Regions from separate parts of the Shewanella sp. BJSY2023SW007 genome, predicted to be linked through region 4. Evidence: predicted binding sites of a transcription regulator. Region 4 holds the regulator's gene; each other region holds the start of a gene.
What was found. The regulator LexA, encoded in region 4, represses DNA repair genes until DNA is damaged. The targets are predictions, from matches to a motif close to TACTGTATNNNNATACAGTA.
Positions count from the first base shown of each region.

Region 1: the regulator LexA is predicted to act here: its motif matches at 5,299-5,318, upstream of ACMHXE_RS04895 (DNA topoisomerase III).
Region 2: the regulator LexA is predicted to act here: its motif matches at 3,965-3,984, upstream of ACMHXE_RS12480 (YebG family protein).
Region 3: the regulator LexA is predicted to act here: its motif matches at 3,808-3,827, upstream of recG (ATP-dependent DNA helicase RecG).

Region 1 is NZ_JBKORL010000025.1:43,167-50,847, forward strand. Features, by position in the region: gene ACMHXE_RS04875 (sigma 54-interacting transcriptional regulator) at 1-263, shown strand, start outside; gene ACMHXE_RS04880 (outer membrane protein OmpK) at 435-1,187, opposite strand; gene ACMHXE_RS04885 (porin) at 1,341-2,513, opposite strand; gene ACMHXE_RS04890 (DUF4250 domain-containing protein) at 3,026-3,217, shown strand; gene ACMHXE_RS04895 (DNA topoisomerase III) at 3,349-5,265, opposite strand; gene ACMHXE_RS04900 (peroxiredoxin) at 5,586-6,200, shown strand; gene ACMHXE_RS04905 (MBL fold metallo-hydrolase) at 6,318-7,181, shown strand; gene ACMHXE_RS04910 (TIGR01244 family sulfur transferase) at 7,197-7,607, shown strand; gene ACMHXE_RS04915 (SulP family inorganic anion transporter) at 7,641-7,681, shown strand, end outside.
Region 2 is NZ_JBKORL010000074.1:146,332-154,012, reverse strand. Features, by position in the region: gene ACMHXE_RS12495 (PqiB family protein) at 1-2,546, opposite strand, end outside; gene ACMHXE_RS12490 (paraquat-inducible protein A) at 2,524-3,162, opposite strand; gene ACMHXE_RS12485 (paraquat-inducible protein A) at 3,152-3,799, opposite strand; gene ACMHXE_RS12480 (YebG family protein) at 3,996-4,283, shown strand; gene ACMHXE_RS12475 (GAF domain-containing protein) at 4,297-4,755, shown strand; gene proQ (RNA chaperone ProQ) at 5,019-5,678, shown strand; gene prc (carboxy terminal-processing peptidase) at 5,709-7,681, shown strand, end outside.
Region 3 is NZ_JBKORL010000006.1:22,247-29,927, forward strand. Features, by position in the region: gene ACMHXE_RS01795 (beta-ketoacyl synthase chain length factor) at 1-416, opposite strand, end outside; gene ACMHXE_RS01800 (DUF3014 domain-containing protein) at 661-1,527, opposite strand; gene recG (ATP-dependent DNA helicase RecG) at 1,716-3,791, opposite strand; gene ACMHXE_RS01810 (YrhK family protein) at 3,963-4,202, opposite strand; gene ACMHXE_RS01815 (hypothetical protein) at 4,371-4,976, opposite strand; gene ACMHXE_RS01820 (nuclear transport factor 2 family protein) at 5,022-5,390, opposite strand; gene ACMHXE_RS01825 (hypothetical protein) at 5,437-5,904, opposite strand; gene ACMHXE_RS01830 (DUF3332 domain-containing protein) at 6,497-7,018, shown strand; gene ACMHXE_RS01835 (calcium/sodium antiporter) at 7,168-7,681, opposite strand, start outside.
Region 4 is NZ_JBKORL010000078.1:94,284-101,964, reverse strand. Features, by position in the region: gene ctaD (cytochrome c oxidase subunit I) at 1-964, opposite strand, end outside; partial or broken gene coxB (cytochrome c oxidase subunit II) at 983-2,104, opposite strand; gene ACMHXE_RS13310 (cell division inhibitor SulA) at 2,576-3,067, opposite strand; gene lexA (transcriptional repressor LexA) at 3,064-3,684, opposite strand; gene plsB (glycerol-3-phosphate 1-O-acyltransferase PlsB) at 3,949-6,375, shown strand; gene mtr (tryptophan permease) at 6,375-7,622, shown strand.

The sequences.
Region 1 (7,681 bases), on a different contig from region 4:
AAAACCCGGCCGGACCACTGGACTTCAGTTTCCTGGCGCCGCAAACCGAAGCCGTGGCCACTGCCAGCGGCCAGACCATAGTGGTCGACCCCAGCCATGCGGGCAATCAACTGGTACCGCTGGAAACCATGACCCGTAAATACATAGAGCACGCCCTTAAAGTGACCGGCGGCAAGCTATACGGCCCCGGCGGTGCTGCCGAGCTGTTGGATATTAACCCCAATACTCTACGCAGCAAGATGAAAAAACTGGGGATCGTTTAGAAACAGGACATAGCAAACGACTCTGGAAAGGAGCAAGCTCATTCCGACGGGGAAAAATAACATAAAAGGCCGACAGTCATCACTTTCGGCCTTTTTATTGCGCCTTGCTGCCGGGTCTTGCTGTTGCATCTTATTGCATCGACAGGCTTAAAACCGCATATACCCGTGGCGTTAAAAAGCGTAGCGAAGAGAGAAGCTGTACTCCAGGCCATCGTTGGGTGCAGTGCCCCAACTCTTGTAGTGTGTCAGTTGCAGCTTGAGACTCAAGTCTTGTGCCAATGGGCCGGAAACAGCGGCAAACAATTGATGACCATAATCGTCGTCATAACCAAAAACAGCCGCATGCTCGTGGTCACGCCCCAAAGCGGCGGTGTAATCCAAGTTTAGTTTCCAACCTTTGGGGAACACGGGCAAATCGTAATAACTGTTGCCATTGAACACTACGCCGGATAACCCTGAGTAATCTTTATCGGTCAGATTGGACTGACTCACAGTATAGTGCCCCGCCAACCCCAGGTTGAAACGCAGCGCACCGCAATCAAAATGCTGCTTCAAGCCGAGATAAAAATTGTCCTCGGTCAGGTGCTTATGGGTGCCGAGAAAGTTTTGCAGCCACAGTGCGGTACGCTCTTCGTTGAGCCGATAATGCCAAACCGTCAATGACTTGAAGGCGACCCGTTTATCCGCCACCCATTTACCGGGGTTTTCCACCTTGAGCAGCTGGTAAAAAGTATTGCGCTCGTCACGACTGAAATGACTGAGCGCCACAAAGCTTTGGTTGAAAGCCCCGGGATTATCGTCACGGGTGGCGCTTGTAAACCCCAAATAACCGGCTTCTATTTGAGTCGATGCGCCGGCATCAGCCATGCCAAAACCGCCAAGCAAAGTAACGGCCAACCCGATTATTTTACTATTGAGTTTCATCTTTTCCTTGTTCAATCAGTGTTTCCTTCACACCCTGGACTCATGTCCTTGATGGCATCTAGTTTCCCTTGTCCAATGCAATGGATAAGCTATTGAATAAAGTAAAAAAAGGCCACCCTAAGGTGGCCTATGCAGGGAAATACAGGGAGCCCCTTAGAAGAAGTAACGGATACCTACCGCATAGTTGTTGTCCTGCAGATCTTCCCAGGACTTGTCATCCATGCTGCTGAAGTCAATCTTGGCTTCGGCATACATCACAGTGTCACGGCTGTAACGGTAGTGCAGACCCAGAACTGCAAATTGGCGGGTCCAGTCACCTTGGATGGCGGTGTTGGCATCAGTATCCAGATCCTGATAGCTCAGCAGGAATGAAGGAACAAAGCCGTTGTCATACTGGTAAGCGACGATGAATTCACCACCGGTAGAATCGTACAAGTTGCCACCAACCAGTTCGTTTTGCTTACTCTTGTGAGCGTTGAAGCCAACGTACAGACCATCTGCTTCGCGGCCTGGAGCATACTGGTAGAAGCTGCCGTACTGGGCACCGATACCGACGATCTGGTTAGTATCATCAACGGCGACACCGGCCAGGTTGCCTTCAAAGTCACCACGGTTGAAACCGGCCAATACCTTGAACTTATCGGTTACATAGTAAGTCACGCTGGCACCATAGCTGGAGTCAAAGCTCAGCTCAGAGCCATCATTTAGCGCCGCGCCGTTTTCGTCAAACAGGGCAACGTCGTCATTTTGCTTGGAAGCATACTGAAGGGCGATATGCAGCTTGCCGAAGAAGGTGTTGCGATACTGGAAGGCAGCATCTGCACGACCAGCACCTGTCAGGCCGCCGTCACCAAAGGTGTATGCACCTACAGACCAGCCAGTGAAGGCATCCAGGATATCTGTGGTATAAGCCACATCATAGTATGCCCCCCACTGCTTACCGAAAGTCAGAGTACCCCACTTGTCGTGAGCCATACCCACATAACCCAAGCGGTTGAACAAGAAGTCACTGTTCTTCTCGGCACGCATCTGACCACCGCCCTGGCCTTGGGTGTAGATCAGGCCGTCATCACTGGTCACCATGTTAATGCCCCACTCAGTGTGGGCAAAGGCGCGCCAGCCGTTGCGTTCCTGGCGATCAAAACGGAAACCTACGCGAGAGAAATTATCGATAACAGATGTTTCATGACCATCATTAAAGGCGGCAAAACCCAGCCAACCTATCATGTTTACACTATTGGTCTGATCTTTATACAGTTCTACAGCTTGAGAAGCGCCACTCGCCAGCATAGCCGGGATCACAAGTGCCAGGATCTTCTTGTTCATATTCATTACCCTTTTATAAGTAAAACGCGTTTAATACGCTGATTTATTAGACATATTTCTATGTGTTACTCGAGGGCTGCAGTTTGCGTGCCAGCTGTAAAAAAGCCAATTCCAGCCCCTGGTTTCCTGCGCTGGATCGACAAACCGTGAAATATCGTGATTGGAAAGCGTTAAATGCCGTGGGAAGAATTAAATATCGTTGTAACAAGCGAACTGTTTCTGCAGCAAAAGGGATGCATGCGTATCGACAAGGGCTGAATCAATCACCTTGACAACAAAGATTAACAGATTGATTTTTAAACACTTAAGTTAAGATTGGTTAAAGTGATCGCGAATGCTTGATGTAACAGGAACCGATAAAAATGATCAATAAAACCGCCTTGAACAGAAAATAAAATTACTTTATTAAGATATTGATTTTGTAAAACTTTAAATATATTCAGCCAAGATTTGCAACCCAAGCCAACTCTATTGCATTATGGGGCAGTCAACCGCTGACACCTGGAGGGAATATGGAAAGCCTGCAACATCTGCCCGCCGAAATACTGCTGGGCATAGTCAATGAGAAACTAAGACTCCGCTGCCCGGATAGAGATGCACTTTATTACGAGCTTGACCTGTCGCCTACCCTGCTCGAGCATAAGCTCAGTGCGCTGGGATACGAGTATCATGCCCTGTCCAACCAATACCGACGCTTGAAATAACCGCCCGTCCTCAAGAAGTTGCGAACAGGGCTTTGGTTTTGCTCTTGGTCGCTGAGCGATAGTTGCGCTTGCCGCTGCCCGTCTTGTTGCCAGTGCTCTTTTTGGTGCTTGTGCCCTTGGAGGCACCAGCCTTAGCTGGCATAAGCGCCGCTGCGGCGTTTACGTCCTTTGAAGCCTGTACTTTTCACGCCACTCAAGGCCGTAGGCAGTTGTGCCTTGGCCTGCTCAATAAGCTCGCCCAGTTTAGCCGTCAAGGGCTGCATAAAGGCCTGATATTTAAGCTCACGGCGACAAATCGCATCTAGGCTACTTTCCCACAGCGCCGTCATATCCGGCGTGGTGGCCACTTCAGGCAGGCTTTGAATAAGCCCGCTACCGGCCTCGGTAGCCAAAATACTCTTGCCCTGACGTTTCAAAAAGCCACGTTTAAACAAGAGTTCAATGATCCCGGCGCGGGTCGCTTCTGTGCCCAGACCATCGGTTTCCTTGAGAATTTTGCGGATCTCTGGGTCTTTCACATAGCGGCTTATACCTGTCATCGCCGCCAGCAGTGTGGCATCGGTAAAATGCTTGGGGGCCTGGGTCATCTTTTCCACTAGTTCCCCCTTGAGGCAATCCAGCATCTGCCCCTGAGTCAGCTCAGGCAAAGCAGTTTGAATATCTTCCGCTTCATCGTCGGCTTTTTGTTTGCCAAACAATTGCTTCCACCCCTGTTTCAATGGCTGTTTGGCCTTGGCCACGAAACAACCTCCAACAATGTCGATCACAACGCGGGTTTCAAGGTACTCATAATTAGGGTAAAACTGCGCCAAATACTGACGGGCGATCTGCAAATACACCTGACGCTCACGCTGTGATAAAACACCAAGGTTAGCCGTCTTTTCCGTAGGCACTATCGCGTGATGGGCGTCCACCTTGGCATCATTCCAGGCCTTGGACTTAAGGGCGGGATTGGGCGCTTCACAGCCTTGCAGCAGCTCCGCTGCCCCTTGGGTAATGGCATTCAAGACTGCCGGGGCCAGCTGGAACTGCGCCTTGGGCAGGTGACGGCTATCGGAGCGCGGATAGGTTATCAATTTATGCCGTTCGTACAGAGACTGCGCCGTATCCAGCACCTCTTTGGCGCTCATACCGAAGCGTTTGGCGCAATCAATCTGCAGCGCCGACAGACTATAGAGCAAAGGCGGTGCCTGGTGTCTTTGCTTGCGCTCCAGCTCATCAACCCGGCCGGGTTGGCCGGTGATCCTGCCGACCACATTCATCGCCAAACCGCGCGAAAGCACCCGCCCCTCTTCGTCCATCCAAGGTTGACAAGCCTCACTGGGCTGCCAGCGGGCGCTGAAACAGCTCCCCTCTTGGGTGCTAAGATGGGCCAGTACTTCATAAAAAGGTTTGGGCACAAAGGCAGCGATTTCCAGGTCGCGCCGGACAACCAAACCAAGCACAGGGGTTTGCACCCGACCGACCGACAGCACCCCCTGATAGCCCACCTTGCGCCCCTGCAGGGTATAGGCACGGGTCATATTCATGCCGTAGAGCCAATCGGCTCGACTGCGCGCCAGTGCCGAAGTCGACAATGGCACAAACTCGCGGTTGCTGCGCATCTGCCCCAGGGCGCGCTTTACCGCCTGCGGGTTGAGATCGCTTATCAACAAGCGTTTGACCGCCGCCAACTTATCGCCCTTGACCCCAAGATGGGCAATCACTTCATCCACCAACAACTGCCCTTCCCGGTCCGGATCGCCGGCATTGACCAACTCACTGGCCTGCTTGACCAATTTACGCAAGACACTGAGTTGGCCGCGACTGCTGGCTTTGGGTTTAATCTGCCAATCGGACGGGACAATAGGCAGATGTTCCAACTGCCAGGACTTGTAGGCGGGATCGTAAGCATCCGGCTCAGCTTGCTCCAGCAGATGACCGATACACCAGGAAACACAATCACCGTTGCCAAGCTCGATATAGCCCTCATGTTTGCGATGGGGTTTAGGGAGCACCTCGGCGATGGCGCGCCCAAGGCTGGGCTTTTCGGCGATATAGAGGATCATCCACTGCGTCCTTTGACTGTCACTGGACAGTATTACTGGATAAAATTACAGTAATTTTAGCCAAGTCAGCTTTAGGCTGCAAATAATCCTTCTTATGCTTCCCTATGGTAACTCCGGAGCCATAGTTCTTGGTTTGAAGCCGAGCTGTTTAACGCACTTTTGTTCCGATGTTTATTATCTGAATCCCCACTTCCCTAATCGCTATACCCTCTCGGACTAATTGAGAATTTCTATTTGTACTTAGTAGCGAATGCTATTATAGTATATCCATTAGAAAAATCTTATTGATGAAATTCTGATGCAAGTGGGAAAAACGCTATATGACTGAACAGACAACTGTAGCTGCGATGCCAGGTCTAAATGAAGCAGCTCCGCCTTTCACCGCAAAAACCACCCAGGGTACGCTTAGCCTGGAAGACTACAAAGGTAAATGGTTGGTTCTTTTCTCTCATCCGGCAGACTTTACCCCGGTATATACCACTGAATTTATGGCGTTTGCTCAGGCAAGTGCAGATTTTACAGCGCTTAATTGTGAACTGATGGGGCTGTCTATCGATGGTGTTCATGCGCACATCGCATGGGCTCGTAGCGTTAAAGATAACTTCGGTGTTGAAATTAACTTCCCGATTATTGCTGACCTAAATATGAAAATTGCTGGTGCTTACGGCATGGTTCAGCCAGGTGCGAGTAATACTTCTGCGGTTCATGCCACTTTTGTTATCGCCCCTGAAGGCGTGCTACGCGCAATGCTTTACTACCCAATGAGTAATGGCCGTTCAGTAGCAGAAATTCTACGTCTAGTTGAAGCGCTACAAACTAGCGATGCAAACGTATGTGCAACTCCAGAAAGCTGGCTCCCAGGCAATGAAGTGATTGTTCCACCACCAGCAACCGCTCAAGAAGCCGAAGTACTTAAAGTTCAAGGTTATAACTAGGTTGACTGGTACTTCAGTAAAAAAACTGTAATCCGCAAACCATGCCTGTTGCTATGTAAACAGGAGCTATCCGGCCCACGTGACGTTAATCATCTTTTATGGAATCAAGGAGGAAATATGACTCCCGGCGTTTACGAATTTTTCGATCCGAAAACCTTTACCTACAGCTATGTAGTCGTAGATCCAAACAGCCAGCAATGTGCCGTTATCGATTCGGTACTAGACTACGACCCCGCTTCAGGCAGGACTTCATACGAAACAGCAGATAAGCTGATTGAGTTTGTAACGAAAAGTGGCTTAAAGGTTGAGTGGATTCTTGAAACTCATATTCATGCTGATCATCTCAGCGCAGCCCCCTATATCAAGCAGAAACTTGGGGGCGAACTGGGTATTGGTGACAAAATCACTGTGGTACAAGATACATTCGGCAAGCTATTTAATGCCGGTAGTGATTTCGCGATGGATGGCAGTCAGTTTGATCATTTGTTTGCCGATCAAGAGACTTTTACTCTTGGTAGTATTGAAGCACACGCAATTCATACTCCGGGCCACACTCCTGCCTGTATGGCTTATGTGATTGGTAACTGCGTATTTGTTGGCGACACCTTATTTATGCCCGATTACGGCACCGCCCGTTGCGATTTCCCCGGAGGAGATGCAGCAACCCTCTATCGCTCAATTCAGAAATTATTCGCTCTGCCTGATGAAACGCGTGTCTTTATGTGCCATGACTACAAAACACCAAATCGCGAAGAGTATCTGTTTGAAACTACGATTGGTGAGGAGCGCCTATACAATATTCACGTCAAACAGAATATTTCTGAGCAGCAATTTGTTGAGATGCGCAGAGCACGTGATTCCACACTGAATATGCCAACCCTGATTTTACCTTCGGTTCAGGTCAATATGCGTGCCGGAGAGTTACCACCGGAAGAAGATAATGGTGTGCACTATCTGAAAATACCATTGAATAAAGTCTGAAACGGAGTTGCTGTTATGCTGACACCAATCTATTTAACGGAATCAATTACCGTTTCACCACAAATTTTTCCCAGTGACATACCACGTCTGGCATCAATGGGGTTTAAGTCGATCATCAATAACCGTCCAGACGGAGAAGAAAATAATCAGCCCTTGAATAGAGAAATTGAACGACTGGCTAAAGAACATGGTATGACCTATTTTCACTTACCGGTTATTTCCGGAAATATTACTCAGGATCAGGGGAAGCAGTTTAGTCAGTTCTTTGTACACGCCCCTAAACCTATTTTTGCTTTCTGTCGCACAGGAACACGTTGCAGCGCACTCTGGTCGATGAGCTGCACGGAACTGGGTTCATTTGATCGGCGTATTGCCCAAGCTACCGAAATGGGTTTTGATCTTAGTTGGGTTAAGCAACCCGATTAACCGAATTCACACATTGCTTAGGATAGCCAAAGCATGAAAAATTCCTGGTTGAAATGGTTGCCGATATCATCTTG
Region 2 (7,681 bases), on a different contig from region 4:
TTTTCAAGCGGTTTGCTGCTTTGATTGTCGAGCTCAGTGACCACTCCTATGCCGCCGGCGAGTATGGTTTCCAATGAGCCGGTTTCGATTTGGGCTCCGGAAAACAGCCCCAAATCGACCCGAATACCGGACAAGTCGTAGAACCTGCTGCTCTGGTTGATAAGATGCCGATAAGGCGCGGCAATTTGGGTCTGGATCCAGACTTCATCGCCATTGGGTGCCAGCCGGTAACTGGTTACATCGCCAATTTGAATGCCGCGAAAGAAGATCCCTGTGCCTACGTTGACCGAGCCCAGGCTGGCCTTGCTCAGCACCAGTTGCAGCGCATCGGCCTCTGGGGCAACCGCCGTGTGTATTTGGCCATTGAACTGTTGGCTTACTTTGGCGGCTTGGCCCGGCAGGGCACTGATATAGGCGCCGGTCAGCAGGGTTTCCGGTGCCTTTATGCCCTTAAGGGATATTTCGGCATTGACCAGGCTGAAGCGACTGTCGCTTTTGAGAAACGGCTCGGCATAGCGGCCATAGAGAAAGGCACTGAGTTGCTGGCTGTTGAGATCGTCACTCAAGGTTACCCGGGTGACTTCACCTATCTGATGGCCCTGATAGCGGATAGCGGCACCTGGTTTGATAGTGGCACTGGCCGGGAAATTCAGCCCAATGGCAACGGCCTGATTGCGCGCCAGTGACTCGGAAGCATAAAGCTGCTTATTGTTGGGCTCGCCTTGCTCCAAAAAGCCCAGGCTGATGCTGCCCTTGATGGCACCGGCCAGCGGCGCGACATCCAGTTTGACTCCCGAAAGCCCGGCATCGATTGACACCGCCTGGTTGCGCCAAAACACGGCATTGGGTTTGAGCAGGGGCGCAAAAGTATGGTCTATGGCGAGCGCAATGGCAAATCTGTCATCCTGGCTCTGCCAGCTGACCTGTTTCACCTGTCCTATTTGCATCTTCTTGTAGTAGACAGGTGCGCCTGGGCTCAAGTTGGCGCCATCATCGCTGTAGAGCTGCCATTTGAGCTGCTCCATGCCTTGGTAATAGTGGCCGGCCTCGGCACTTGAGGCAAACAGCGGCAGCGGCTTGGAAAGATCGGCGCCCTTGCGGCTTTGGCCGCGTCTTAAGCTGACACTGCCCTTGGTGAGGGTCGTAAAATCGCCACTCTTGAGGCTGACGCCGTCCAGTGAGGCGTTGAAGTCCAGCGCGGCTTCGGCGATGAAGTCACTGCCTTGAGTCAGCAGCGGGGCAAACTCGGGCAACACCTCGGCCTGGTACTCTACCGAGTTAAAGTCCCGGCTCAGGGCAACTGAAGTGACCTTGCCTATGGCGATCTTCTTGTACCTAAGCTCGGCCTCTGGGCTGATGCCGGGGTTTTCATCGGCCCTAAGCGTTATCTTTAGCGCCTTGGCCTTGCTGAGATCCGGCGCCTGCTCGGCCAAGGCGTATCGGGTTTGGGCCTCGCCCGTACCCGGGAGAAAGGCGATGGCATCGCCACTCAGCAATCGGCCCGGGTGTTTTATGCCGGACAGTGACAGCTCGGCGCCTTCACGCCAAAACTGCGCCGTGCCGGTCAAAAGACTCGAGTAGGGGGCGTCCAGGCGGGCATGCAGCGCTACGCCGTCATTGGCCAGCGCTATCTCTTCGATTTCCCCTATGGGCAAACCGCGATAGAGAATAGGGCTGCCCTTGTCGAGGCCATCGGCGTTTTTTGCCGACAGAATAAAGCTGGCGCCGCCACTGGCTTCTGTTTCATTGTCATACAGGGTGAAACTATCGCCGTTCTTTGCATGCTTTGAGCTTTCGGGGGAATCAAAGTTGATGCCGCCGGCGAGTATCGCCGCCAGACTCTCGGCGCTGACTTTGACGCCGGAAAGCGAGGCGTTGATCTCTATGCCGGAGACATTCCAGAAGCGGGAGTCTTTCTTGACCAGATAGGCATATTGCTCCTGAATAAAAGCGCTTAGCAGCAGCTTGTCACTGTTGTCGAGTCGATAGCTGACCACACTGCCGACCGGCACCTGGCGGTAGAATACCGGAGAGCCCACATCCAGTGAGCCGAGGCGATCGGCGCTCAGTTCAATCACTAAGCCATCATTACTGGGCAGCACGGCCGGGGCAGAGCGCTCGGCTTCGTAGCGGTAACGTGAATCGCCATCCCCGGGTTGAATACCTATATAGTTCCCCGAGAACAAGGCATCTAAACCTTCGACACCTGTGATGGATGCCTTGGGGGTCACCAGCCAGAACTTGGTTTCATCCCTGAGGAAAGGCTCGGCGCGGTAGTCCATCAGGACATCGACGTTCACGCCCTGCAGCTCTTCATCGATGGAGATATCCACCACCTTGCCGACGGTCAATCCCTGATAGCGCACCAGTGTCTTGCCCACATCCATACCGCTGGCGCTGGGGAAGTGGATCCGCACCTCAATGCCGGATTCCTTGATGCTCTTCAGCCCCAGCCAAGCGCCCAAGGCCAACGCCACTATAGGTAACAGCCAGATGGGGGAAAAAAGCTTCTTTTTGACTATTTTAGGCTTTTCGATTTGCGTCATCTTCTGTGTCCAGTTGATCCCAAAGTAAACGTGTGTCCAACACCTTGGCCGCAAGTTGGGTAAAGAGGATGACCAAGGCAAACGCGGTTGCCGCCGGCGCCGGTTTGGCGTCCAGCAATTGCCCCATATTAACCAGGGCAACGGTAATGGATATGACAAACAGATCCAGCATAGACCAGCGTCCAATCCATTCTATGATATGAAATCCGGCCATCAGTGGCCGTTTGGGGATGGGCAGGTTGAAACTGATCGCCGTCAGATAGAAAGCCAGGCCGATAATTTTCAGCCAGGGCACCAGAATACTGGCGGTAAAGACTATGATGGCGATGGGTAACATGTCCGACTGTACCAGATGGGTGATGCCGGAAAAAATGGTGTCGTAGGTGACCTTGCCCTGTTTGGTGAGCATAGTAATGGGGTAGATGTTGGCCGGGATCAACAAGATGGCTGCGGTGATCAACAAGGCCCAGCTTTTTTGCAGACTGGTTTCATCCCTTAGCCTGAGTGGGTTTTGGCAGCGACTGCAATACTCATTCTCTATCTGATTGAGTTTTTTACAGGCGGGGCAACTGCATAGCCCCATGTCTTTGCCCTGGAGCAGCTTTCTAGCTTTCATCGAGAAAACTCCACATATGCTCCAGGTTATATTCGCGCTGCAGAAAGAGAGTCACTAAAAACAGCATGGTAAAACAAAAGGTTCCCATGCCAAAGTAAACGTCGGAGAAGTCGGACAACTGAAAGGCGGAAACCAGGAAACTGATCACATAAATTTCCAGCATGGTCATTTGTGACAGCAGGCCTTGCTTCTTGAGTAACCAAGTAAGAACACGGCGCCAGAAGTGATGCTGGGCCAAACCCGCCTTGATGATCAGCACTTGAATAAAAATCGACAGATTGAGTACTCCGGGGGCGATGACAGCCGCCACCAACACAGCAATCCCCACTATCCAATAACCTTGGTCCATCACTGCCAGGGCACCTTGGTATGCGGTCGTGGTTCTGACACTGCCGAGAAAGTGCATCTCCAGCACGGGTAGCAGCATGGCGGGCAGATAAAACAGCAGGGCACTGATACATAACGCCAGCATGCCATTGATCGAGCAGTAGGGGGCATCATAAAGCGCCGTATGGCATCTTGGGCAAAGCGCTCTGACGCCGGAGGGCAGGGCGCGTTTGCTCACCGCCAAATCACAGGCGCGGCAAAGCACTATGCTGCAGTCCGGTTTGTTGTCGCTTGGATTATAAGCTTTCAAATGCTGGATATGTCCTGTTCTGGCCGTGGTGACCCAAGCTTAGTCATCAATCCGCTAACTGCGTTGCTTGTGGGTCCATTGGAGTGAGTCGACAAAACAAACTCGCAAATACTATCAGAAAGAGCGCGTCTCTTGCATCTATAGCGCATTTTATGTCAATCTATTTACTGTATATTTAAACAGTGTGAGGAAGGTCATGGCCGTTATAACTCAGTACGTTGTGGTCAGAGAAGGGGTTGAGAAGATGACATTTACATCTAAGAAGGAGGCTGATGCCTACGATAAGATGCTCGACATCGCGGATAACTTAATCCCCTTTATCCAAGGTAGTGAATTGGAATTGGATGATAATACAACGGAAAAACTTGCTTTTTATTTAGCTTCTCATAAAGATACATTGGCAAATCTGCTCAAAGGCGCCCCGGTAAAAGCACCGACCCCAGCCAAGAGCAGTAAGAAGAAGACAGAACCAGAAAAGGTATAACCCGGAACCCCAGATGAAAGCTCAGTTTTACGATACGCTCAACCGTCAGGTACAGGCACTGTTTGCCGGCGAAGACGATGTGATTTGCGCCATGGCCAACTTCTCTGCTTTGTTGAATGAACACCTTGAGGACATTAATTGGGTGGGCTTTTATCTGCTCAAAGACGAGCAACTGGTGCTTGGCCCGTTTCAAGGCAAACTGGCATGCACCCGGATCCCAATGGGTAAAGGTGTCTGTGGCACGGCGGCAGCCAAGGCCGAGACTCAGTTGGTTGAGGATGTACATCAGTTTGTCGGACATATCGCCTGTGATGCCGCCAGTAACTCGGAAATTGTGATCCCACTCTATCGTCATGGTGAGCTGATTGCCGTGCTGGATATCGACAGTCCCAGTCTGTCGCGTTTCGATAAAGAGGATCAAACCGGGCTGGAGAGTCTGGTGCAGAGTCTGGAAAAGTGCTTATTTGGTTAATTCCCGTACAATCTGCCACAATTGGTGGTCGCAATAAGGCGCACGCAGCTTATAATAGGCGGCTGCTCTGAGGGCCAAATGACTGTTTGTGGTGCTTGGCCCTATCAGGCTGAAATGTTAAGTTTTGTGTCATGCCTTTGGCTATGGCTGAATGCATGCTAATTTGTACGTTATCCCCCAAGGGGTTAACGAAGATGAACGACGCCGTGAGTACAGCAGACCTAACTGACCACTGACGTCCCCTGTTAACTGTGGAAGTAATGATGGAATCAACAGAAAAGTTGACCGACACCAACGCTATTCTGGCGTATTTGTATGAAACATTTCCTTTGTGCTTTATCGCCGAAGGAGAAACCAAACCGCTGAAGATAGGACTGTTTCAGGATTTGGCTGAAAGGTTGGCTGATGATTCCAAAGTCAGTAAGACCCAACTGAGGGTCGCCCTGAGACGCTATACCAACAGTTGGCGCTATCTTAAGTGCATCAAGGAAGGCGCTCAGCGGGTAGACCTCGATGGTAACCCTTGCGGCGAACTGGATCCCGAACATATTGAACATGCCAAGGCGACGCTGAAAGAGAGTCAGGAAAAAGCCAAGGCCCGCCGTGCGGCTGAACCGGCCAAAGAAGGTGAAGCCAAGAAAGCTAAGCCTGCGCGTAAGCCACGTCCTCAAGGGGACAAGCCCCGCAACGATCGTCCTCGTAGCGATAAGAAAGCGGCCCGTAAGCCTAGCAAGCCTGCCGCTCCAGCCGTGGAGTTGGTACCAGCCGTATTGGAAGAGCTGAAACCTTCACAGCGAGTGAATGTCAAATTGGGTATGACACCGGTAGCCGGTGTGATCCTCGACATCAATAAAGAAGATGTTCACGTGCAACTGGATTCCGGCCTGTCAGTCAAGGTTCGTGTGGAACATATTCTGCTGTAAAATCATCAAATAGAAAGGAGTAACTTGCTGATGCGAAAATTTATTCTTGCTGCATCGATCGCCAGTGTCTTTATGGGTTCCCAGGCGCTGGCTATCTCACCGGCAGTCCCGGTCAGCGAGTTACCCCATCTACAACAGGAGCCACAACACAAGGTTGCCAGCAAACGGATTACCGGCCTGTTCAGTCGCTCCCATTATCACAGATTCGATCTGGATGATGCCTTCTCGCAGCAGATCTTCAAGCGTTATCTCGAACAGCTCGACTATCGCCGCAATGTATTATTGCAGAGCGATATCGACAGCTTTAAGGTCTATGCCAATCAGTTTGATGATATGGTGCGTAGCGGCGATCTGGAACCTGCTTACAAGATGTACGATCTGGTGCAGCAGCGCCGTTACGAACGTTTTGTTTATGCCTTGAGTCTGCTCGATAAAGAGATGGACTTTAATCAGGCTGGCGATGCTTATGTCTTTGATCGTAAAGATGCCGCCTGGCCCAAAGACGAGGCCGAGCTCAATGAGTTGTGGCGTCAACGGGTCAAGTACGATGCCCTTAACCTTAAGCTTACCGGTAAAGAGTGGCCGGAGATTGTTGATGTGTTGGGTAAACGCTACAACAACGCCATCAAACGCCTGAAGCAAACCAACAGCGAAGATGTGTTCCAGGGGCTGATGAATGCCTTTGCTCGCAGTGTTGAGCCGCACACCAGTTATCTGTCTCCCCGTAATGCCGAACGTTTCCAGATGGAGATGAACCTGAGCCTGGAAGGGATAGGTGCCGTGCTGCAGATGGAAGATGACTACACGGTTATCAAGAGTCTGGTGGCCGGTGGTCCGGCGGCGCTGAGTGAGAAATTGGCGCCGGAAGACAAAATTGTTGGCGTAGGTCAGGAAGGCAAGGAGATGGTCGATGTTATCGGCTGGCGTCTTGATGATGTGGTTGAGCTGATCAAGGGCCCTAAAGGCAGTAAAGTGACCTTGCAGGTGCTGCCCAAGAAAGGCGGCTCCAATGCCAAACCCATCAATGTGACTGTGGTGCGGGACAAAATCCGTCTCGAAGACAGAGCGGCGACTTCCAAGATAGTTGAGCCGGATACCGGTCCTTACGCCCAGCGTAAAATCGGTGTTATTCAGATCCCCGGCTTCTATATGGACTTATCCCGCGATGTGGCCAAGGAGTTGCAAACTCTCAACGAAGCCAAGGTTGAAGGTGTGATTGTCGACCTGCGTGGTAACGGTGGTGGCGCCTTGACTGAAGCGACCTTGCTCACAGGGCTGTTTATCGATCAGGGACCTGTGGTGCAAATTCGTGACGCCAATGGTCGCATCAGCGAAAATCGTGACAACGACGGCAAGAGCTATTACGACGGCCCACTCACAGTGATGGTTGACCGTTACTCTGCCTCGGCCTCGGAAATTTTTGCTGCTGCACTGCAGGATTATGGCCGTGCCTTGATTATCGGTGAGTCTACCTTCGGTAAAGGCACAGTGCAGCAGCACAAGAGTCTTGGCCGTATCTACGACTTGTATGAAAAGCCGGTTGGCCATGTGCAGTACACCATAGCCAAGTTCTACCGTATCAATGGTGGCAGCACTCAGTTGAAAGGTGTGACTCCGGATATCCCGTTCCCCAGTGCGTTGGAGCCGGGGGAATATGGTGAGGCAGAAGAAGACAATGCACTGCCATGGGATAAGGTGCCTGTAGCCAAGTACCAGCCTTTGGGTGAAATCGGCGCAGAGATGGTCAGCAATCTTGCGAAACGCCACCAGAGCCGGATTAAGCAGGACGTCGAGTTCGGTTATATACTGCAGGACATAGGCGAGTTCAAGAAACACCACAAAGAGAAGAGTGTTTCTCTGGTGGAAAGCGAGCGCCTGGCCGAACGGGATAAGGACGATCAAAAACAGTTGGCCCGCCTCAACGAACGTCGGGTTGACCATGGTCTCGAGCCCTTGAAGTCTCTGGATGACGATGAAAATGTCTCCGAAGATGAGAAAAAAAT
Region 3 (7,681 bases), on a different contig from region 4:
GACAGGGTATCTGTGCCCGCAGCCACAGAAGTGGAAGCGCCTGTGTTGCCCGTGACTATGCCAAACAGGCCGCTGGCGGTGTTGTGAACTGATTGACTGAAACCCATGGGGGAGAGAGGCTGCCTGACGATAATATCCTGCAGCAGTTCTATGGTGCGATTGAGTTCGCCATGGCGCGAGGCAAATACGCTGCGGCATTGGCCGGGAGGCTCGGCCTGGAAGGCGGCTTCCAGCATCATCTTGCTCAGGCGGCTGAAACGGCGCCGCTGCATGGCGGCAACTTGGGGTAACTTGGGGGCAAGGCGATCGCTGTCATCAAGGGCGCAGTTGCTGCTCTGCCACTGCTGCCAATCTTGCTGCTGTTGATACTCCGGAGACCAGGCTCCCCAGGAGAGAATACTGAACGCTAGTTGCACTGCTTTGCCTCTGACACAGATCTTTATTGCCATCCCTTACGGGGCGTGAGGGAGTGAATCTGTCGGGTCGGAATGCGACCGCCGTACCGATTGTCCTTTCCCTCTGAAACACCGGTACAAAGGGCCATATTCTACACTGAAAGTACGGGTTTTAAGAAGGGGTTTAGGTTACAGCTAAAGATCAGTTACAACTTTTCACTAACAAGGGAATCACCCGGCGACTGCCGGGTGATTCAGATGCTGCTTAGTTGCTCAATTGGCTCTGTAGTCGTCGCAGTGCCGTTTTGATCTTACGGGTGTTGTCGGGCCCCATACGTACCAGCATTTTCTGCGCGTTGGGCAGGGCTTCCAGTTTGGGATCGACAAACTTGTAGTTCACACTGATAGCATACAGCTCGATAGGATCTTCTATCACAGGGGTGGCCAACAGCACCTTGATGGCTTGTTGCATCCGCTCATCGAATTTGAGGTTGGGGTAACCCAGCTCATCGAAGGCCTGCTCCAGCAGTGGCGACAATTGACGGTAGGTGCTGAGCAACTGCTCGTCATTGAGGCCGGTGAGGAAGTCGGCGTAAAGGTCGTATCTGTGATAGCTATCCGGATCCAGATAGGTCTTGTTGGCAATTTCAGATACAGTGAAGGTGTTGCTCGGGCCTTTCATCGGACTGGTTTTACGGGCTAATTCACCTTGGGCCAGGTTATCGACAAACACCACGAACTGGCGTACCAGATCTTGTTCAACCAGCAGTGGCTCTATCTTCATACCATCGGCCATGGCCACGGCTTTTTCATGAACATATTCATCACTTTCGGACAGTGAAGGCAGAGGTTGTTCCGGCTCAACTTCGGGCTGAACCACTTCTGTTTCCGGCTCGGGCATGGTTTCAGGTTCTGGCACCTGAACTTGGGTTGGCAGCGGTTCGCTGGGCGCGGGTTCGGGAAGTTCAACCTGGGTGGGCTCTGCTGCTTGCTGCGGCTCTTGCTCACCGCTGAAATAGTAGTAGGCTCCTCCTGCAATCAGCAATACCAACACCAGTAGGATGATAGCAATGCCACTGTTGCCAGAGGATTTTTCCTGCGGCGCGATTCTATCTTCTTGATTAACTTGCATTGGATTTCCTTTCATTGATACCTGTGAGGCAGCGCTTCTCCCATTCTGCAAATATTGACCATCTTGTCCAGCTTTCGGCCATTTAGCAGCAAGATTTATTTGTGAAATAGTGCCAGTAGAGCAGATCCTGTGGTGGCTGACTTGAACCCCGGTTGAACTCTTGGCACTTTTGTGACGTTTTTTGCGCACTAGGCCTGAACATACTGCTGCCGGTCGCCCAGCCAGCGCTGAATGATGGCATCGACATTCTCCGGTGCCTGGCTCATTACATGACGGGCCAGTTTCTGGATGTGGGGAATAAGCGCCTGATCCCTGACCAAATCGGCCACCTTCATATCGGCTATACCTGTTTGGCGGGTGCCCAGCACTTCACCGGGGCCGCGGATTTCCAGATCTTTTTGGGCAATCACAAAGCCGTCGTTGCTCTGGCGCAATACCCCAAGCCGTTTGGTGGCCGTGTGTGACAACGGCGCCTTGTACAGCAGGACACAGTGGCTGGCCACGGCGCCGCGGCCGACCCGGCCGCGTAACTGGTGCAACTGCGCCAGCCCGAGCCGCTCCGGGTTCTCGATGATCATCAGACTGGCGTTGGGCACATCGACCCCCACTTCAATGACAGTGGTGGCCACCAACAACTTGAGGTCGCCGCGTTTGAAGCTATCCATGACTTGTTGTTTTTCGGCGCTCTTCATACGGCCATGTACCAGGCCTATGCTCAGCTCCGGCAGGGCGGCACACAGTTCTTCGCAGGTGTCTTCGGCTGCCTGGCATTCAAGCACTTCGGATTCTTCGATAAGGGTGCAGACCCAGTAGGCCTGGCGACCGTCATTGAGCGCCGCCTGACGTACCCTGTCGATCACCTCCTGACGCCGACTGTCACTGATGGCCACTGTGGTGACCGGGGTACGCCCCGGCGGTAACTCGTCAATGATGGAGGTATCCAAATCCGCATAGGCGGTCATCGCCAGAGTGCGGGGAATAGGGGTCGCCGTCATGATCAACTGGTGGGGGTGAAAGCCCTGGCTGATGCCTTTCTCTCTCAGCCCCAGGCGTTGATGTACGCCGAATCTGTGTTGCTCATCTATGATGATCAATGCCAGTTTGTGAAACTGTACCTGCTCTTGAAAGATGGCGTGAGTGCCTATCACCATGTGGGCACTGCCGGAGGCGATATTCTCCAGCGACTGGGCCCTGGCCTTGCCCTTGAGCTTGCCCGCCAGCCAACCGACTTTGAGCCCCAATGGCTCCAGCCATTGACTGAAATTAATCGCATGTTGCTCGGCCAACAGCTCAGTGGGCGCCATCATGGCCACCTGATAACCGTTTTCTATCGCCTGCAGCGCGGCCATGGCCGCCACCAGGGTCTTGCCTGAGCCGACGTCGCCCTGAACCAGGCGCATCATGGGTTGCGGCTTTTCAATATCGCGGCCGATATCTGCCACCACTCGCTGCTGCGCCGCCGTAGGTTTAAAGGGCAAGGCGGCGAGGAAGGGATTGAGCAAAGCGCCGGTGGCCGGCAAAGGCACGGCTTTGTCATGATTGCTGCGCTCCCTGAGCTTGAGCATAGACAGGTTATGTGCCAGCAGTTCTTCCTGCACCAGGCGTTGCTGCGCCGGGTGTTGCCCCTGTTCCAGACGGTAGATATCGACATCCGCCGGGGGCCTATGCAGGGTGCGCACCGCCTGGGCCAGACTTTGCTGATTGGGGCGCAGCGCCTCGGGCAGCAACTCTTGCAGTCCATCGTCCTGCAGCAGGTTTAGAGCCTGCTCGGTCAATTTCATCCAGCTGGCCTGCTTGAGCCCTTCAGTGGTGGGGTAGATGGGTGTCAGGGTCTCGCTGAGGTTGGGCGGTTCGTCGCCCTTGAGTATTTTGTAATCCGGATGAATGATCTCGGCCTGGTGGTTACCACGGCGTACTTCGCCGTAGGCTCTAATAGTCAGTCCTTGTTGCATGGCATTGCGCTGGGCGGCTGAGAAATTGAAGAACCTCAGGGTCATGGTGCCGCTGTCATCACGGACATTGCAGATCAACATGCGCTTGCGGCCATTGATGATCTGGCTGGACTGAATTTCGGCTTCTATGGTGCCGTAGCTGCCGGGAGTGAGGCTGGCTATGGGGTAGATGCGGGTTCTGTCTTCGTAGCGCAGCGGCAGGTGGAACAGCAGATCCTGTACCGTGTTGATTCCGAGCTTGTGCAGTTTCTCAGCCATTTTAGCGGCTACGCCCTTGAGCTCGGTGATAGCAATAAGATCCAGTCTCTGCAAACCTTTAGCACCGGATTACTGTGAATTTATACATATACTATCAGAGAAATAGCCCTTGGCAATGTGTTGCGTTTATCGGTTGGGTAAAGTGTGGCGCAATGGTGGCAGGGCTTCTGCCTGGGGGGCGAGTGTATGGCAAAAGCCCTGATATATTGGTGACGGATTAATCTGTCAGCGCCACCAGTTCAGCAGGGTGACCAGGGGCTTTATCAGTAGCTGAACACTGCCTATTACAAACAGCCAGGCGCCGATAAGGGTGTGAACGTCAGTGAGAAAAAAGAAGCTGCCCAGTAGAAAACAGAGCGCGACTATCAGGTCGCTTAGGGTATTGAACAAGGCGTGTTTGGGAAGAGGGGTGGCGGGGGCTTTGATATCTTGCTCGGCAAAATATCGCTGCTTACTGTCGATCATGGTTCCTTCTTGGTAGTTATGATTTGCCGCGATACCTTAACGCTGCCATCCTCCGAGCGCAAATCTAATTCCCTTTGTTTTACGTGTATAAATATATCAACATAATCAGCTAATTAGGTTAACAACTTGCTCATTTTTTCGAGAGGCTTGGCTAAAGCGTAGCGTAACTTAACGGCCCAGGCCTGAACCCTGGCTAACGGTTATTTCGCCGTTAAAGCCTATCAGTTCGGCGAGTGTTTGTGCGTAGGCTCTGGCCTTGTCTGTGGCCTGCTTTTGGGGTTTGAACAGGCCAAAACCGAGTCGCTCACGCTCAGCAAAACAGAGTACCACGCTGACACTTATGAGCTCTTCGTCAGTCAGGTGTTCAAGCATGTGACTTCTGGATCTTTCGTTATGGGTATTGCGTTGCACCTCTATGCGGCAGAGTTGACTGAGAGGCTTGCTTTTTCTGCCTCGGAAGAAGCAGCCTTGTTGCAGATCCAAAGTTACGGGTTTGAGCAGGCGGTAGAGGTTCAGGCCCATGATGATGCCGCTGAGCCCCAGCACTATGGCTATGATGGCAGTTGTAAACCAAGTGTCCTGTCTGGCGGGGTCCAACACCAGTACTCCCAGTATTCCGGCAAGCATCGCCAGTAGTCCCCAAAGCGCGTATTTCAGTTGCGTTTGCCTGCTGCGCCAGATGAGTTTCAACTTGCCCGGCTCAGCCTCGATCTCTGTCATCAGCATATGCTGCTGATATTGGCAGAGCCTGGCCTGTTGTGGGTTTTTGGTCATAAAATGGTCGCCATGAAATCAGTAGTTTGTCGTAAAACCCAGTGCTCAAGCCAGTAGGCTCGAGTGAGCCGCTATCAGTTGCCAGCCGCTTGTCCTGTGCAGCCAAACCCGGGTAAAGCGAAAACGGCCGTTGGTCGGCGTTTTGGCATAGCTGCCCTGAATATTCACCTCCGCCGATACTATCGCAGTCTCCTGATGCAGCCGTATCTCTTCGGCCAGGGTGTCTATCCGAGTGATATTGAGCAGGCCTGAGCTGTGGGCATGCAGATCCTCTGCTTTGCCGAGCACTTGCCCCAGGTGATTGGTGAATATCAGTTGAGGCGACAACAGTCTATCCAGCAAATTGATATCCGAATTCAACATGGCGCTACGCAGTTGGCTTTCCAGTTGCTGAATGTCTGAGATGTGATTCATGGTTATTCCCAAGGCCTGAGGAGTGACGGCAAAGAGGCAAGAAGGTTTAAAAAATACTGACTTTGGCACACTTGCCACAGTACCAGGAGTTCTGCCATTGATTCAGCGCCGCCTGGTATTGCTGCATCGACTTTCGCCCTCCCAAGTAGTTTTTCCACAGCCAATCGGCGCTCAGGATCAGAGTAAAGCAGGAGACAAAAAAGCACAGCACTCCCAGCCAAAAACTGCTCCAGTTGCTGCCTGCCTGAAACCCCAGGTAGCCGCCCAAGAGTAGTCCGGGGAAAGCCGCCAGAAATAGCACCAAGGGCTGAGGGTCAGATGGCGGCGAGCAGCGCTTGGCCAGTTCGGTTTGCAGTTGGGCGCTACCCTTGAGTTTTTGTTTTCCATGCACTGAGAAGGGTTGGTTGCTCCACACGGGTTTGGCCGAAGCGCGGACTGAAACTTCTGTTGTTCCTTCGGCATGAATGGCTTTGAAATGTCTGATACTGTCTGAGCCGCAATGTCTGCAACGCATTGATTATTCTCCTTAACTTAGACTAACCGGATCCCTGATTCTTCTCGTCCAAACAACAGCCTTCGGATAACAAGCCTTTGCTGGTCGCCGAGTCATGGTAAAGCTTTTAGCCTCAGCGGTGAACCCCGAGATGCCACGCTTTCGGACCGAGCGACTTTGGCTTAATAAATTCAAGTGAACCCGCATTAATGGATATAACAGTGAAATTTATCGGGCGTGTTGACGCTAAAAAGCTAACCCATTTTAGGATGGGACAGCGCTTCACTCCCGATATTCGCAGAAGGGAACCGGTTTTTGCCTGTTTTGGCCACAGCGATTGATAGTCGGCCTTGGTTTCCTAAACCCCTGCGACTGAGGCCCGGGAGCTCAGGATACAGGTCACTGCACAAGGTAAGGGAGTTGTGTTTGTTTGAACGCCTTTATCACCAGTGTCTTACTGATTTTTCCAAAGAGAAAAACATCCAACAACCGGGTAGCTTACTCTCCGAAAAACTAACCTCAAGTTGTGAGCGCCTGCATAGTTAAATTGATTAACCTGAGTAGAATCCGCGCGCCAATAACATATGCGTAAACACTATTTGGGGAGATATTGATGAAGTTGAGTAAAGTCGGTCTGGGAGTCACTCTGTTGCTCTGCTCGCAACTGGCGGGTTGTATGGGGCAGATGGGGCTTTCAGGCATGTTGACCAAAGGCAATTTGAGTGCGGTGGATAACCGTTACGGCCGCGCCGGTTTGTACGTGCTGCTGGCGCCTGTCTATGGTATTACTGCCGCCGCCGATCTGTTTATTTTCAACAGTATTGAGTTTTGGACCGGCAAGAACCCTATTACCGGCAAGTCTCCGGCTTTGGTGGATATGCCGGCCGATGCCGTTTTCAAGATCAATCATAAACTGGATAAGGATCTGACCACTGCCCCGGTCAAACTGAGCCGTGCCAGCATCTCAGCCATAGATGACAATACCCTGGCGATGACATTGAGCTATGAAGATGGCTCCGAGCAGGTAATGCTGGGGCGCAAGCAGGGGGAGATGGTGGACTTTTATCTGGATCAGCAATTCATTGCCAGTGTCAGCATAGCTGAAATGGAAAGTTATGTAGCGGCTCGCTCCTGAGCGCTCTTGGGCTGCTTTGCCTCTTAACTTGATGATATCCCGGGTTTTGACTATCCATTCTTGACGTCAAAACCCGGGATTTTTTATGCTACTGTGGCTTGGCAACAAAGCTTTTCAGAACCATTCAATTGCCAGTTGCGTAGTCAGATTCAGGCGCTGGCGTGGGTGACCAGATAGCCCATATAGCCGCAGTAACCCAGCAATAATATGGCGCCTTCGCGACGACCGATACGAAATCCGCTCCAGGCAAAGGGCAACACCAACAATGCCAGGGTTAGCATCACGCTGAAGTCCAGGCTGCTGAAGCCGGCAGAGCTGATGGGGTGCACCAGGGCCGTGACCCCGAGGATCCCCAGCAGGTTGAACAGGTTGGAGCCAACCACATTCCCTATGGCGATATCGCTCTGGCCCTTGAGAGCCGCCAGAATCGAGGTTACCAATTCCGGCATGCTGGTGCCTATGGCAATAATGGTCAGGCCGATCACTACTTCGCTGATGCCGAAGGTACGGGCCAACTCGACCGCACCATCGACAAACAGTATGCCGCCGCCCACCAACATGCCGATACCGGCGATGATAAACAGCAGCGACAGCAGAGGGTTTTTGGGGCCTTCAATAGGTTCATCTGTATCTTCGCCCTTGCTGCTGAAATAGCTGAGCAGC
Region 4 (7,681 bases):
CAGGCATACCTGTGGTGAACATGTGGTGTGCCCACACCAGGAAGGAGAGGATCGCGATGCTGGCGGTGGCGTAGACCATTGAGGCGTAGCCAAACAAAGGCTTGCGGCTGAATGCCGGAATGATGGCCGAGATGATGCCGAATGACGGCAAGATCATTATGTACACCTCGGGGTGGCCGAAGAACCAGAAAATATGCTGGAACATCACAGGATCTCCGCCGCCGGCGGCATCGAAGAAGCTGGTGCCGAAGAATTTGTCTGTCAGTACCATGGTCACAGCCCCGGCCAATACCGGCATGACGGCTATCAGAAGGAAAGCGGTGATAAGCCAGGTCCAGACGAACAGGGGCAGCTTCATCCAGTTCATGCCAGGTGCGCGCAGATTCACTATGGTGACTATCACGTTGATCGCCCCCATGATTGAGCTTATCCCCATGATATGTATTGAAAAAACAAACAAGGCTGTGCTGTCGGCGCTATAAGTTGTCGACAATGGGGCATAGAAGGTCCAGCCAAAATTGGGGCCGCCACCTTCCATAAACAATGAGCTAAGCAGGATCAGGAAGGCGAAGGGCAAAATCCAGAAGCTCCAGTTGTTCATCCGCGGCAGCGCCATATCCGGCGCACCTATCATCATGGGGATCAACCAGTTGGCCAGACCGGTAAAGGCCGGCATCACGGCGCCAAAAACCATGATAAGGCCATGAACTGTGGTCATTTGGTTAAAGAAGTTGGGTTCGACCAGTTGCAATCCGGGTTGGAATAACTCAGCACGGATCACCATGGCCATGGCGCCCCCTATCAGGAACATGATGAAGCTGAACCAGAGATAGAGTGTGCCTATATCTTTATGGTTGGTGGTCAGCAACCAGCGCATGATCCCCTTGGGGGCGTGATGATGCTGGTGTTCCTGCTCAGTGATTTCCTGAACACCGGCTTTCGCATCTTGACTGAATGAGTTCATCTTCTCCCCCTACTGCCCGTGGTTATTGACGTCGGCGGCTTGCACTGTGTCGCCTGTGTTATTGCCCCAGGCATTACGCTCATAGGTCACCACAGCGGCCAGTTCCTTGGCGGTAATCTGTTTGCCGAAGGCCTGCATGGCGGTGCCTGTCTTGCCATGGATCACTATGTCCAGATGGGCAGCTATTGGGCCTATGGCAATAGCACTGCCCTTGAGCCCAGGGAATACCCCTTGAAGTCCGGCGCCGTTGGGCTGATGACAGGCGGCGCAGCGCGCCATATAGATCTGTTCGCCAAGCGCCATGGCCTCATCATGGCTCATGGTCTCACTGAGGGCTGCCTGAGCTTCTTCGGCAGCCGTAGCCGCGGCTTGTTTCTGCTCTGCTATCCAGGCGTCGAACTCCTCTTCTGCCAGTACCTGCACCACAATCGGCATAAAGCCGTGGTCTTTACCGCAAAGCTCGGCACATTGGCCGCGGTAGATCCCCGGCTTGTCTATCCGGGTCCAGGCCTCGTTGATAAAGCCGGGGTTGGCATCTTTTTTGACAGCAAAGGCGGGCACCCACCAGGAGTGGATCACATCATCTGAGGTCATCAAGAATCGGACTTTGCGATTGATGGGCAATACCAAAGGCTTGTCGACTTCAAGCAGGTAGTGCTCGCCCTTGGCTTCCTGGCCTTCTATCTGGGATCTCGGCGTTGCCAATATGCTGAAGAAGTCGATGTCTTCGCCGAAATAGCTGTAGTGCCATTTCCATTGCGAGCCGGTGATCTTGACCGTCAGGTCGGCATCACTGGTATCCTCCATGGCAATCAGCGTTTGGGTTGCGGGGATCGCCATTAGGATTAGGATTAAGAAGGGGATAAGCGTCCAGGCAATTTCTACCTTGGTACTTTCATGGAATTGGGACGCGACTGCCCCTTTAGATTTTCTATGGTTGATCATGGCGTAGATCATCACGCCGAATACGACCAAACCTATGGCGCAGCAAATATATAGAATGATCATGTGCAGGTGATACACCTTGCCACTGATCTCAGTTACCCCTTGAGTCATATTCAAGGGCATATCTGCCTGAGCACCTGGAGACAACAAGCTGACGCACAACAAGGTCAGCAAAACACACAGCCATTGCTTCACAAGACATCTCCTCTGTCAATTGCATTCGCAACTACAAAGAAGAGTCACACAGTAAGTCTTTGCTCTATGCAAACTCTTCAGTTCCCAAAAAAGCAACGATGACTTCAAAGTGCGGCGGCGGTTTCACTTAGCTCTAGGTATACAGGTGGTAACCACTGTTGCACTTACCGCTGAATATACTCAGCATTTCCGGCGACGGCACCACTCGCTATGAATCGAAATGGGACGGTCAACCTACGACGAATTGCATGGAGATAACACAATCGTTGTTCCTACATTACTTGTAGATTAAATATTGATCAAGATCACGATGTTTTCTAACTATATGAAAAAAAAGCGCCTGTTAATCCAGAGGTGAATTCTGCGTGAGAGGCTGACCAGCGCGGGTTTGCGTCGATTTACTAAGGAAAGGTATTGCACCAAAAAGGCGCAGAATAAAGGCCATTCTAGAATGGCCTTTTAAACACACCATCAATGGATGGAGCGGGTAAGTTCGTTGAGGCGGTTATCTATCTCTTTCGCCTGCCGTCCTGTTTCCAGCACTACGCCCATGGCTCTGGCGTTACGGGCGACCAGCTGCAATCGGCGGTTATCACGGGCATCCAGGCTGTCTATCCAACTGATCACTGCACTGGAGGTGCCGTTGGTCAGGGCTCTTTCTGTTGCCCACAAGGCTTCAACTTCATCCTTGGTGCGCACCAAGAGCACTCTATCCATTCTGACACCGGCCCTTGCTAAGGTTTCCTTGTAACCTATGCTGGCCGGGGCGTTAATCAAGACAATCCAGCGCCCCTGTTGGCTCAGTTGCGCCAATTGAGGGCAGAGGCGCAATAACTCCTGACGTCCCTGGCTATGGCTGGCCAAGCTGGAGATACCTGTATGTTGCCAAGGCTGATTGCCGGCAATACTGGTGTCTGTCCACAGGCCTGGGTGTCTTGGGGCGTTGCCTGTCATTATACTCATAGCCAGTCTCCATTGCGTATTATCCCTACCGCCAGTCCTTCAATGGTCAACGGCTGAAAAGTCAGGTCGACTTTGATTGGGGAGTAAGCCTCGTTCTCGGCATGTAGATAAACCACATTACCTTTCTTTTCAAAACGTTTTACCGTTACATCATCTTCAACCCTGGCCACCACGACTTGACCGTTACGGGCTTCCTGTACCTTGTGAACCGCCAGGAGATCACCTTCGAGAATGCCTATATTCTTCATGCTGTCGCCGCGCACCCGCAGCAGGAAGTCGGCACTGGGATGGAACATACTAGGGTCGACCTGGTAATACTGTTCCACATGCTCCTGTGCCAGTATAGGTTCACCGGCGGCGACCTGACCTATTAGCGGGAGGCCGGTTTCTGACTCGGCTTGTTCATCATGAGGTAGACGAATGCCGCGAGAGGTGCCTGGTATGATCTCAATACAGCCTTTCTTGGCCAGCGCCTTGAGGTGTTCCTCGGCGGCATTGGCACTCTTAAAGCCTAACCGGGTAGCAATTTCGGCCCGGGTTGGTGGCATGCCGGTGTCGGCTATATTGCGTTTAATCAGTTCCAGAATCTGTGCCTGGCGCGGTGTCAGTGGTCTCATGATGATTCCTGTTTTTTCATACAGTACCTGTTAGTATATACAGTATTTTGATCAGTGCAAGTATTAACCAAAATTGAAACGTTTAGGGGAAGGGTAAATGTTTCAACCTGTGGCAGATTTGGACGGCCTGGCTTACGCATCAATGGGGAGTTCAAGGCATTTGCCAGAGGAGTCGTCGGGGCCGGTTCGCACCTTCCCTAGCTAAGGTTCAGGAAGTTCTGGTATTCTATTGGGCTATTGATTGTGGCTCAGACACTGAAAAACATGTCCAAACAAGATTCATTCTGGTTTAAATCCCTTCGCTGGCTCCAAAGCAAGCTGGTGCATACCACTGTGGTGCCTCAGGATCCTTTCGCAGATTTGAACCTGGATCTCGCCAAGCCGATGGCCTACGTGATGAAGACGGAGTCTGTCAGTGATATCGCGGCGTTGGCGGAAGTTACCCGTAAGTTTGGTTTGCCTTGCCCTTATGAGACGCTCAAGGTTGATGATATTACCGTCCCCAGAGTCGTCTGCCTGGAAGGTGCCAAGCCCCTGTTCGGTAAGCGTAAGAGCAATAAACCTTTTCTCAGCTGTTTCACTTCGCTGTTGAACCTGCATCAGGTCAATCCTGAATTGGATATTCAATTGGTGCCCGTGAGCCTCTATTGGGGCCGCACTCCGGGCAAGGAAGATGACAGCATGCGCGCCGCCGTATTTGAGCGGGAAAATCCCACTTGGCTGCGCAAGTTTCTGATGATCCTGTTCCTGGGACGTGACAACTTTGTGCAGTTTTCCAATGCGGTATCGCTGCGGCTGATGGCCGATGAACATGGAACCGACAAGGCTATTGCCCATAAGTTGTCTCGGGTGGCCAGGGTGCATTTTCGCCGGCAACGCAAGGTGATGACAGGGCCATTACTGCCTAATCGTCAGGCGTTGTTCAATGAATTGTTACGTTCGGAAACGCTTAAGAAGGCAATTAAGGAGGAGGCTGCAGCCAAGAAGATCCCTGAGGCCAGGGCCAGGGAGATGGCGGAGGAATATCTCGATGAGATTGCAGCCCACTATTCAGACAGCCTGGTGCGTATTGCCCAGCGGATCCTCACTTGGTTATGGAACAAGCTCTACAAGGGGATCAACATTAAGGGTGCCGAGCAGATACGCCAGTTGCACCATGATGGTCATGAGATAGTTTATGTACCTTGCCACCGCAGTCATATGGATTACCTGCTGCTCTCCTATATTCTCTATTTTCAGGGTATGGTTCCGCCCCACATAGCCGCCGGTATCAACCTGAACTTCTGGCCTGCCGGACCTATATTCCGTCGTGGTGGTGCTTTCTTTATCCGCCGAAGTTTCAACGGGAATAAACTCTATACCGCAGTGTTCCGTGAGTATCTGGATCAGTTGTTTGCCAAAGGCTATTCGGTCGAGTACTTCACCGAAGGTGGTCGCTCCCGTACCGGGCGGCTGCTGTCGCCAAAGACAGGGATGCTGGCGATGACAGTCAACTCTGTGTTGCGGGGTATTGAGCGGCCGGTGACTTTGGTGCCTGTGTACCTGGGTTATGACCATGTTATGGAAGTGGCAACTTATCACAAAGAACTCAGCGGCAAGAAGAAGCAAAAAGAATCTGTCTGGCAGGTGGTTGGCGCCTTGCGTAAGCTGGGTAATTTTGGTCAGGGTTATGTTAACTTTGGTGAACCTGTGACCCTGCAGAACTTCCTCAGTGAAGCGGCACCCAACTGGCGCGAAGAAGTGGCGGCCGATCCCGAGCAGAAACCCAGCTGGTTGACTCCGGCTGTCAATACTCTGGCCAATCGAGTGATGACCCATATCAACGATGCCGCAGCAGCCAGCGCCGTGACGCTTACCAGCCTGGTACTCTTGTCATCAGAGCAGAATGCGCTGGAGCGAAGCCAGTTGGAACGTCAGTTGGACCTGTATCTGGATCTGCTCAAGGAAGTTCCTTACACCCAGTACATCTCGGTGGCCGAAGGTGACGGTAAGCAATTGCTGCAACAAGGTCTGGAGCTGAATAAGTTTACGGTTCAGGAAGATGCACTGGGTGATATTATCTCAATCGACGAGTCGATTGCGGTAACCATGACTTACTATCGCAACAACATTATTCACTTGTTTATGGTGCCTGCTTTGCTGGCCAGCTGCTTGGTGCGTCAAGAGCAGTGCAGCCGAGCTCAGATGCAGGCGGTGCTTGAGGATTTCTACCCTCTGCTGCAGGCCGAACTGTTTATGGGTAAGGCCGATGTCAGTGCCTATGCCGATCAACTGCTGGATCGTTTCATTGTCAAAGGTTTGGTGGCCGAAGAAGCCGATGGTTTCCGAGTGTTGGAAGCCGGGATCAATCCGCTGGCGCTGCTGGCCGAAACCATGAGCGAAACTCTTCAGCGTTATGCCATCATCTTTAACTTGCTGGCCGCTCACCCGGGTATTGAGCGTGGCGACTTGGAGCGCGAAAGCCACAAGTTGGCCAGTCGTCTGGGCGCGCTGCATGGGATTACTGCCCCCGAGTTTTACGACAAAAAACTCTATGGCATTGTGAGCATCAAGCTCAAAGAGCTTGGGTATCTCACCAAGGAAGATATCCGCCATGATATAGAGCGAACCCGAGATTATGCCAACCAGCTACTGCGTCCTCAGGTCAAGCAAACCATAGTTGACAGCGTCGCCGCCGAACAGGAGGCCTGATGGCCAATCATATGAATGCGGCGCCTGCCAAGGCGTCTTTGCTGGGCGGCGCCATGATCATCGCCGGGACCACAGTCGGTGCAGGTATGTTTTCGCTGCCGGTAGAAGGCGCCGGCATGTGGTTTGGCTACTCTGTGCTTATGTTGTTGGGGGTGTGGTTTTGCATGTTCATGTCCGGGCTGCTGCTGCTGGAAACCAACCTGCATTTTGAGCCGGGCGCCAGCTTTGACACCCTCACCAAGGAAACTTTGGGGCAGTTCTGGCGGGTGCTTAACGGCGCCTCGATAACCTTCGTGCTCTATATCCTCACTTACGCCTATATCAGTGGCGGCGGTTCTATAGTTAATCACAGCCTGGAAGGTATGGATATCAGCCTGCCGCAGAGCTTTGCCGCCTTGGTGTTTGCCCTGGTGTTGGCACTGGTGGTGCTTATCAGCACCAAGGCAGTGGATCGCATCACCACTATAATGCTGGGCGGGATGATCATCAGCTTCTTTCTGGCGATAGGCAATCTGCTGATCGGCATAGACACCAGCAAGTTGTTACTACCTGATGGTGAGAACTCTTATGGCTCATATCTGTGGGCGGCCATTCCTTTTGGCCTGGCGAGTTTTGGCTATCATGGCAATGTGCCGTCGCTGGTGAAATACTACGGCAAGCAACCGGGCACCATTATCAAGGCGATTTTTGTTGGTACCTTTATTGCCTTGGCTATCTACCTGTGTTGGTTGGTGGCTACCATGGGGAATATTTCCCGCGGCGAATTCGGCGCTATTATTGCTCAGGGTGGCAATATGGGGGTATTGGTCGGCGCCTTGTCCAAGGTGATGGATAACTCGCTGCTCAACACCATGCTCACTCTGTTTGCCAATCTGGCGGTGGCGTCTTCATTCCTGGGAGTAACCCTGGGCTTGTTTGATTATCTGGCAGATCTGTTTGGTTTTGACGACAGTCGCAGCGGCAGGGCCAAGACCGCCTTGGTGACTTTTCTGCCTCCGACTTTGTTGGGTATGTTGTTTCCCGATGGCTTCCTGGTTGCTATCGGCTTTGCTGCCTTGGCGGCTACGGTATGGGCCGTTATAGTGCCGGCCTTGATGGCTTGGCGCTCAAGACAACAATTCGCCGATAGCCAGGGCTTTCGTGTGCCGGGGGGGACACCTTTGATAGCCATAGTGGTGCTGTTTGGATTACTCACGGCAGCCTGCCATCTGTTGGCCATGGCTGGTATCCTGCCTAAGTATTCATGAAGCGAGAAGCTGCTCTCTTTTTCAAAGAAATGAAAGAGCGGCTTCTTGACAAGACTATA